3 regions of the Paenibacillus urinalis genome follow, and region 1 is predicted to be linked to each of the others. Evidence: riboswitches for the same ligand, from Rfam matches in the RefSeq annotation. Region 1 holds a riboswitch; each other region holds the start of a gene.
What was found. A riboswitch is a leader RNA that binds a small molecule or an ion and turns the genes downstream of it on or off. The one in region 1 is predicted to bind glycine.
Positions count from the first base shown of each region.

Region 2: another riboswitch for glycine. It lies ahead of glyA (serine hydroxymethyltransferase); the one in region 1 lies ahead of gcvT (glycine cleavage system aminomethyltransferase GcvT).
Region 3: another riboswitch for glycine. It lies ahead of sdaAB (L-serine ammonia-lyase, iron-sulfur-dependent subunit beta); the one in region 1 lies ahead of gcvT (glycine cleavage system aminomethyltransferase GcvT).

Region 1 covers NZ_CP118108.1:4,249,541-4,252,822, forward strand. The annotation lists gene PUW25_RS19600 (hypothetical protein) at 1-96, shown strand, start outside; gene gcvH (glycine cleavage system protein GcvH) at 273-665, opposite strand; glycine riboswitch at 901-1,042, shown strand; glycine riboswitch at 1,044-1,168, shown strand; gene gcvT (glycine cleavage system aminomethyltransferase GcvT) at 1,339-2,472, shown strand; gene gcvPA (aminomethyl-transferring glycine dehydrogenase subunit GcvPA) at 2,472-3,282, shown strand, end outside.
Region 2 covers NZ_CP118108.1:651,010-654,291, reverse strand. The annotation lists gene acnA (aconitate hydratase AcnA) at 1-674, shown strand, start outside; gene glyA (serine hydroxymethyltransferase) at 749-2,002, opposite strand; glycine riboswitch at 2,161-2,294, opposite strand; gene PUW25_RS03010 (helix-turn-helix domain-containing protein) at 2,401-3,282, opposite strand, start outside.
Region 3 covers NZ_CP118108.1:388,712-391,993, reverse strand. The annotation lists gene sdaAA (L-serine ammonia-lyase, iron-sulfur-dependent, subunit alpha) at 1-738, opposite strand, end outside; gene sdaAB (L-serine ammonia-lyase, iron-sulfur-dependent subunit beta) at 728-1,423, opposite strand; glycine riboswitch at 1,629-1,741, opposite strand; gene PUW25_RS01865 (MFS transporter) at 2,000-3,244, opposite strand.

The DNA of each region.
Region 1 (3,282 bases):
ACGGTAACGAGCCAAGCTCTTTACTCGAATTCAGCTGCGGGGTCTGCTTCTGTTCACATCGTACAAGATCATGATGGCTTCTACAAAATTAATTAACCCCATGAGATTCGTTCCACGAGAAACATTTTTTTCCACAATAGACACTACAGCGATGATGCGTTATGACTATTGATTATAAGCTTCGTTATATAAAAAGAGCTGACCTCCCTTTTAGACAGGAAGATCAGCTCAAACAATTTAAATCATTACGTCATATATTAAATAATATCTTGTTACTCTTCAGTATGTGCACGATAAGCATCGGCATCCAGCAGTTTAGCAAGTGCCGCCTTGTAATCTCCACTCAGCTTCACTTCAATCATCCAGCCATCGCCATAGGGTGAAGCATTCACAAGCTCCGGTTCGTCTTGAAGCTTCTCATTCACACTAACGATCGTACCGCTTACCGGTGCAAACAAATCAGATACCGTCTTAACCGATTCAATCGTACCAATACTATCATCACTATTAATGTCCGTTCCTACTTCAGGCAGCTCCACAAACACAATATCACCCAGCTGATGCTGAGCAAATTCAGTAATTCCGATACGAACCGTATCTCCTTCTAACGTTTGAACCCATTCATGCTCTTCACTATACAACAAACCGTTAATTACTTCGCTCATGATCTCGTCAGCCTCGCTTTTTCAAAAGTTAGAATTGTGTTTCTTCTCTGGTTCCTGCCCTTTTTCCACCCATAGCGTAAAACAATCCTCATCACAATGTCAAGAATGCTAACAAAAAATATGTTTTATGGATATACTCCTTGACTTTTCGGATTTAATCACGTATTAATGTAGTATAAGCGTTAGATTGAGCGGAAGAGTTCGCTATTTCCGAACATTCTAGCTCATTAAGCGGTTGAACGTAAAGGGAGAGATTACCGCAGGATTCTTGTTCTGAGCTTCTGAGCAGAGACATTATCCGCATGGTAACGCCGAAGGAGTAAGCCCATTGATAAGCAAAGGGTGAATCTCTCAGGCAAAAGGACTTTTACCGGACGCGACTCTGGAGAGCATCCATAACCGTTCGCCTGCTACTAGAAGCGAACGTTGTTAATAAAAGGATCACCCAAGGGGAAACTCGTGAGCAGCATACGGGGTAACTCTCAGGTACCAAGGACAGAGCCTAAGAAGAACACATGCTTTATTTGCGTGTATTTTTCTTTGGCCTGTCCTTTTCTTTTTCCATTTTCCAATAGCCCTTTTTCCCTTTTCCTAAATTTTTTATTCTAATTATTCTTCTTCATTCCTTCTATCTAACTACAGCCGGAAGCCGGCTTTTGACGAGGTGAAAATTATGTCCCAATTATTGAGAACACCGCTTTTCCCTCTTTATGAACAATATCCAAATGTACGCTGTATTGATTTTGGAGGCTGGGAGCTCCCGGTTTCCTTCAGCGGAATCCAGAAAGAACATGAGGCTGTTAGACAGCAGGCTGGATTGTTCGATGTATCCCATATGGGTGAATTTCGAGTAGAAGGCGAGAATGCAGCCGACTTCCTGCAAGGAATGCTGAGCAATGACATATCCCTGCTCGAAATTGGTCAGGCACAATACACACTTATGTGCTACCCAACCGGTGGTGTTGTGGACGATTTACTTGTCTACAAGCGCAGCGATCAGTTGTTCATGCTCGTTGTGAATGCATCCAATATTGATAAGGATTGGGCATGGCTGCAAGAGCATCTGCCGGAGAACGTACAGATGGTCAATGAATCGGATGCGACCGCTCTGCTCGCACTGCAAGGTCCAAAGGCTGAAGCTATATTATCCAAAGTAACCGATGTGAATCTTGCTGAGCTGGGGTCTTTCCGTTTTGTCGACGGTGCAGAAGTGAGCGGCAGCAGCGTTATTCTATCGCGCACGGGATATACCGGTGAGGATGGATTCGAAATTTATGTCAGTACTGATGACGCACAGCAAGTATGGCTTGCACTTATGGCCGCAGGGGAAGATGAAGGGTTGCTTCCTATCGGGCTTGGTGCGAGAGATACACTTCGATTTGAAGCTAAGCTTCCGTTATATGGACAGGAGCTCTCAGCAACGATTACACCGCTTGAAGCCGGTCTCGGGATGTTCGTGAAGCTGGCAGCTGGTGACTTTATCGGTCGGGATGCACTGCTGAAGCAAAAAGAGGAAGGCCTGACCCGCAAGCTCGTCGGGATTGAGATTACAGACCGCGGTATTCCGCGATCTCATTATCCGGTCTTTGCAGACGAAGAACAAATCGGTGAGGTAACCACAGGTACCCAGTCACCTACCCTCAAACGCAATCTGGGTCTTGCACTGCTGGATATCCGGTTTACAGAACCAGGTACCACTGTTGAAGTCGAAATCCGGGGGAAACGCCTCCAGGCAGAAGTGATCAAAACCCCATTTTATAGAAGACCAAAACCTACAGCCCAAGCGGCAAAAGGAGCGAATTCGTAATGACAAATCGTTATCTTCCGATGACGGAACAAGATCAGGCGGAAATGCTGGCAGCAATCGGAGCTGAAACGATAGAGGATCTTTTCTCCGACATTCCTGAAGAAATCCGCTTTAAAGGCGAACTCCCTGTTTCATCTAAGCTGGACGAATATGCACTCACACGTCATATGTCCCGTCTTGCCGGACGCAATGTGAACGCAGATACACATCCAAGCTTTCTCGGTGCAGGTATCTATGACCATCATGTACCTTCTGTCATTAACCATGTCATTTCCCGCTCCGAATTCTATACCGCTTATACACCCTATCAGCCCGAGATCAGCCAAGGCGAGCTGCAGGCCATTTTTGAATTCCAATCCTATATCTGCGAGCTTACCGGAATGGCTGTAGCCAATGCCAGTATGTATGATGGTGCAACCGCTTTTGCAGAGGCCGGCAATCTGGCCGCAAGTGCGACTCGTCGTAAGAAGCTGGTCGTATCGAGTACCGTGCATCCGGAATCCCGTCAGGTGCTTGCCAGTTACGCACATGGTCTGAATCTTGAAATCGTAGAGATTGGCTATAAGAATGGTGTCACTGATATGGAAGCACTCGCAGCTGCAATCAGTGAGGATACAGCCGCAGTGATGATTCAAAGCCCGAACTTCTTCGGCAGTGTAGAAGATATTCAGGCGGCAGCTGATCTGATCCATCCCAATAAAGGACTTCTTATCGTCAGTGCGAATCCAATTTCACTCGGACTTCTGGAAGCTCCGGGTAAGCTTGGTGCAGATATCGTTGTTGGTGATGCTCAGCCGTTAGGAATTGCAG
Region 2 (3,282 bases), 1.8 Mb from region 1:
GCGATTCTGTAACGACCGACCATATCTCGCCTGCAGGTAATATTTCGCCAACCAGCCCGGCTGGTCTGTACCTCAAAGAGCATGGTGTAGAACGCAAGGACTTCAACTCCTACGGTTCTCGCCGCGGTAACCATGAAGTTATGATGCGCGGAACATTTGCCAACATCCGTATTCGTAACCAAGTGGCACCAGGCACGGAAGGCGGCGTTACCAAATACCTCCCTACCGATGAAGTCATGTCCATCTACGATGCTTCTATGAAGTATCAGGAGAAAGGCAGAAACCTCATCGTACTGGCTGGTAAAGAGTATGGTACAGGAAGCTCCCGTGACTGGGCAGCCAAAGGTACGCTTCTCCTTGGCGTCAAAGCTGTTATCGCTGAGAGCTTCGAGCGGATTCACCGCAGTAACCTGGTTGGTATGGGCGTACTTCCGCTTCAGTTCAAAGAAGGCTATGGCTGGTCCAGCCTTGGATTGAACGGGCGTGAGACGTTTGATATCGTAGGTCTCTCCAACGAAGTTACTCCAGGTGAAGAATTGACTGTAACTGCAACACGCGAGGACGGTACTAAATTTGAGTTCCCTGTTATCGCGCGTCTCGACAGTATGGTTGACGTGGATTACTACCATAATGGCGGTATTCTGCAAACCGTACTTCGTCAGTTGATGAAATAATCGACGTACAAATAGTAAGGCCGTATCCCCTGCCTCTCGGCAGCTGGATACGGCCTTTTTTTATCTCTATTAGATTATCGAATTGCCATCTCTTTCATAAACAACGGGAACCTCGCCGCAAGCGCCTTGGTATGCTCATGTACACTTGCTGCCACGCTATCATCTCCATGACGCTTAAGCACAGCAGCAATACACTCTCCCAATATGCGCATTTCTTCATCTCCCATGCCCCTCGTCGTCAATGCAGGCGTACCGATTCGTATGCCGCTAGTAACAAATGGACTGGCTGTTTCTCCAGGTATCGTGTTCTTATTAACCGTGATGCCTACATGCTCCAGGATCGCTTCAGCCTGCTTGCCTGTAAGTCCCCAGGGCCGCACATCTATCAGCATCAAATGGTTATCCGTTCCTCCCGATACAAGTGTGGCTCCTTCTTGAATGAGAGTATCTGCAAGCACCTTCGCATTATCGACGACTCTGCCTGCATAGAGCTTAAAGGAAGGGTCCAATGCCTCTTTGAAGCTCACTGCCTTCGCTGCAATGATATGCATGAGCGGTCCGCCCTGTATGCCAGGGAATATGGATTTGTTAAGCCCCTTCGCCGTCTCCTCATCATTCGTCAGCAGCAGGCCTCCCCGAGGGCCGCGCAGCGTCTTATGCGTCGTACTTGTCGTAACATCCGCATAAGGGACCGGAGAGGGATGCAGACCCGCTGCAACCAGTCCGGCTATATGAGCCATGTCCACCATAAGCTTTGCCCCGACCTGATCAGCAATTCCCTTGAACTTTGCAAAGTCAATCTGACGGGGGTAAGCACTTGCACCAGCAATGATCAGCTTCGGCCGCTCTTTGCGGGCAAGGCTCTCTACTTGATCGTAATCGATCAGGTGTGTTACTTCATCCACTCCATAGGAGACCACATCAAACCATTTCCCTGACAGGCTTACTGGACTGCCATGAGTTAGATGTCCGCCTTGGGAAAGATTCATGCCCATCAGCTTGTCTCCTGGATTCAGGAGATGAAACAGCACTGCCGTATTGGCCTGAGCACCGGAATGCGGCTGAACATTCGCATAAGCAGCTCCAAATAAGGACTTTGCCCGCTCGATCGCGAGCGTCTCAGCACCATCCACATGCTCGCAGCCCCCGTAGTAACGTTTCCCAGGGTACCCTTCTGCATATTTGTTCGTTAGAACGGTTCCCATCGCTTCCATCACTTCAGGACTAACAATATTCTCTGAAGCAATCAGTTCCAGTGTAGCCAGCTGACGTTCCTGCTCTTGCTGAACAAAGCTGTAAAGCTGTGGATCAAAGGATTCCAAACTCATTAACAACACCTCCGCGAGATAAATGATAAATCTATGGATACGCAAAAAAGGACAGAGATCACGAACAAATTGTCGTGTTCTCTGTCCTGGGTACCTGAGAGTTTGAACGGCGTCAGCCGTCGTTACCCCTTGGGTGGCTATTGCTCTCTCCAGAGTTGCGTCCGATGGCGGTTCCTTGTACCTGAGAGATTAACTTTAAGACTCGACTAGCCATAAAGCTTGCTCCTTCGGCGCAAAAGCATCCTCATTAACGTGACCAAGCGATGCTTAAGACTCTCCCTGCCATCATCTTCCGCTTATGGATTTTTCTTTATCTGATTAAAGCAGAAGAAAGATCCTATGTCAATATAGCTGACAAAAAATCTTGATAAATGTATTTCTCTACATTTTCGGAGCAGTTAATAGGTCTCGCTGAGATGACAAGCCAGATATACCTTGAGCCAATCATCGGGATCATTTAGACTGACCTGCATCAGCTCCTCAATCTTATGCAGCCGGTGGTACAGCGTATTGATATGAATATGCAGCTCTTCGGCTGCTGCTGAAGCGGAACGATTTGCAGCCATGTAAGCTTTTAACGTGCGCTCCAGATCCTCACCCTGCTGCTTGCCCCTTGAATACAGAGGAGACAACACACTCTCAATATAATGCCCGATCTTTGCAGGCTCCTGATTGAGAAACAATTGATTCACCCCGATATCCTCATAACGGGTAAGTCCTGTCTTTTGCCTGCGGAGCAGAAAGGATAAGGCATCAAGTGCCTCATCGTTACTTCTGGCCACCTGCTCGAGGCCACTATACAAGCTGCCAATGCCCCCGCTCACGGATTTGCCTGTTGATCTTGCCCATCGCTCGGCAGCTGCTCTCATCCGTTCCACCATTTGCTTTTGCTGGGCGATATTCAGTGCTGCCGCAATAATCGTTACTTTATCATGGGAGCCAAATAGCAGCTTCTCACTATGACCAAGCTCTTTTTCCAAATCAAGTATCAGTTTACGTAAAAAAATCTCACGCTGCTTCAGATCCCCGTGCTCTCCCAGAAGGTGAAGGACACTAACGAATAGAGGAACATCCTTAGGCAGTCCAAAATTACTCATCTTGGCAGCGACTCGTTCAGGCTCACGAAACTGCACCAGCTCATTGAAGAACTCATGGCTCCGTTTGTAATACATTTCCGTGGCGGAGTGCGTGTTCATTAGCTGAAGTGCAACGATCGCACCTCCCTGCTCAAGTACAATGTGATCCAGCGGCTCCAGTGGACGAAGGAGTGGAATAACGAA
Region 3 (3,282 bases), 1.6 Mb from region 1:
CGCGCTCCGTACCCCTGCCAGCGCCATATCTGCAGCTGCAAGCGCCGTAACTGCCCCTAATCCGTTCCTTACAATACACGGAATCTCAACCAGCCCTGCCACCGGATCGCAGATCAATCCGAGTGTATTTTTCAGAGCTAAGCCGACCGCATGTACAACCTGTTCCGGTGTTCCGCCGCGAAGCTCAACCATCGCCCCGGCTGCCATCCCGATCGCTGATCCGACTTCTGCCTGACATCCGCCCTCGGCACCCGAGATGAAGGAATTGTTGGCAATGACATAACCTATGGCCCCAGCAGAGAATAAGCCATTCACCATATGCTCATCTTCCCAGCCAAAACGCTCCTGCGCACTTACGAAAACACCGGGAATGATGCCTGCCGAACCCGCCGTAGGCGTTGCCACAATTCTTCCCATGGAAGCATTCACTTCCGACACACCAAGCGCATAGGCCATAGCAAGTGTAGAGGCGTCACCCGAGCAGCTCTGATTGTTCTGCAAATAATGGCGGACCCGCTGGCCGTCTCCACCCGTCAGTCCACTGCGCGAGGTTGTATCCTCGTTCATCCCTTTATGCACAGCCTGCTTCATGACCTGATAGTAATCCGACATCTGCCTCACAACCTCAGCCTCTGGTGTTCCGGTCTCCTTCACCTGTTCTTCAACCATCAGCTCAGCCAGCGTCTTGCCTTCTGCCGTACAAATTGCATTCAAATCCTTCAAGTGCTTAAACCGCATCGGTATCGTCCCCCTTCTTCAAATCAATGACCTTAATATCATAAATATGAGGCAGAGACTTCAGTCTGTTAAGCACATCCGAAGCCGGTATCGTATCTGTCTCCATTGCTGTCAGCGCTTCTCCATCCCGGCCCTTACGATCGACCTGCATGAAGCCAATATTAACACCGGACTCACTTATCGCAGATGTTACTGAAGCGATGACCCCGGCTTTATCCGAGTGCCTCAGCACCACCGCAGGAAAATCACCTGTCAGCTGTACCCGAAAATCATCCAATAAAGAGACGGTAACGTTCCCTCCACCAATCGAAGCTCCCACCATCGTACAAGCCCGATCTCCTGCAGACAGCTCAAACTTGACGGTATTCGGATGTGCCGCCGGAAGACCGCTCGTGACAAACTCATATTCCATTCCCAGCTGCTCAGCCCACTCTTCTGCATTCGGTATCCGCTCATCATCGGTAGCCATATTCATCAGTCCACTGATCAGCGCCAGATCTGTTCCATGTCCTGTATAAGTGTCGGCAAAAGAGCCGTATAATATCATCTTCGCTTTCTCCGGTCTCGTTCCAAGCCACTGCCGGGCAATACGCCCAAGTCTAACAGCCCCTGCAGTATGGGAGCTGGACGGTCCCGTCATTGCCGGCCCGATAATTGAGAATACATCCTTGAACCTTGTCATCATAACTCCCCATTTCTCATTGTTTTAGGTTCTAGCTTATTGTGTGCAGAATTATCCGTTCTTCCACGCAAAAAAGGACAGAGTAAGGGTGTACATCCCCTCTCTCTGTCCTGGTACCTGAAAGTTTCGTCAGAAGTGGCCGGCGTACAGCAATCGCCCTCACTCTCACTTACCCCTTTGGCGGCGCATCGGCTCTCTCCAGAGTTGCGTCGAATCAAGGTTCTTCTACCTGAGAGATTCTGCTGTATAAGCCGGGTGCTTATCAGCTTGCTCCTTCGGTGTCCCGTGGTTTCCCCACGCGATCTCTCCCATTGATCTTCATCCGCAGTCCTATTCTTTTGTATTTATTCAAAGCTTCAAATTCACTATAAACAGATTAATCGATAAGCCGACCTCATGTCAACAAAAGTAACGATGACACCTTGTATAAAACTGGTTTGTGTTATATTTTCTAACGCATTGATATTTAAATTCTGATGGATTCACTATTGCTTCTATAATATATTATGCATAATCTTTTATATTTGCTTATACTTCTACCCCTGTTAATGCCATTGCATACGTTGATGTTAGTCTGTCCTACAATCTAATCTGTGACTTGTCTTCATCGAAATAGCCGCCTCTCGAACGCTGAAGACTAATTAACCAGAGCAACAACGATAGAAGGACTAGCACGATCGATACTGTAAAATAGACGTAACGCAGCGACACGAGCTCGGCAATAACACCAAACGTTATAATAGCAGCTATCTGAAGCAGACTAACCATCAGGCCGAATATGCTTGTTACCCTGCCCATCATGGCTGCAGGAACATTATTTTGATAAAAGGTCGCCAGACCCGTATTGGAGAAAGACGAGAAAAAGCCCAGTAGGATGAAACCAGCTGCAGCCCATACGAATGAATTCGAGATGGAGAAGATCAGATACCCTGCAGATACAAGCAGCATTCCCCCTCCCAGCATATGTTTGACTGGAATCCATTTTGCTAATATCGAATTCAGAAATGCTCCGGCGACACTTCCTGCTCCTGTCAGACTGACAATCAATCCGTATTCCAGCTCAGACATCTTAAGGGTACTGCGAATAAATACAACCTCCTGTGAGTCCAGCGCCATACCTAGCAGTAAAATAAAATGAAACAGACTGTAGACAAATATGACATATGCGTTAGATCTACTGAACTTCATTACACCGCTCCAATCAGCTGCTATCATGCGATAAGTTATCCTCTGTCCTGCCGCTTCTCCCTCTTGCACCTCTATAGGTAGCTTGGGGAGCAGCGATAACAAGAAGGCTGATATCAAGAAGGATGCTGCGTTAATATAGATCGCAATATCAGGCTTCATATATATGAGCAGCACCCCGGCAATGGCCGGACCCACCAGAAAAGCCCCCGAGGTCGTTAAACCCTGAAAAGCATTAAACTGCTTGCGTTCTGCTGCTGGTACAAGTCTAACGATATAGGTCATCGAAGCCGGTTGAAAAATAGAAGAGGCCATACTGTTAATCATCAGGCAGGCATAAATCATCCACAGCTCGGGCAGCAGCGGGAGAGCAGCTACAAATACAGTCCGGATCAAATCAGTAATGATCATAATCTGCCGCTGATTGTATCGATCCACCAAGCTTCCAGCCCAGAATTTCGTCAGTAGTGAGGCTGCTGGTGCAATGATCCATAATCCTGCAACGGCTGCAGGAGAACCCGTCATATTCAGAATCAACACGTTAATCGCAATGAGATAGACAAAATCTCCAATCCTGGAGATCCCGATACTTCCAAGCAGCAAGCCTTTTCGACGCCAATTGGCGAATGATTGCTCCATAAATAGTCCCTTTCAGGTTAGCATTGGATTGAAGAAGC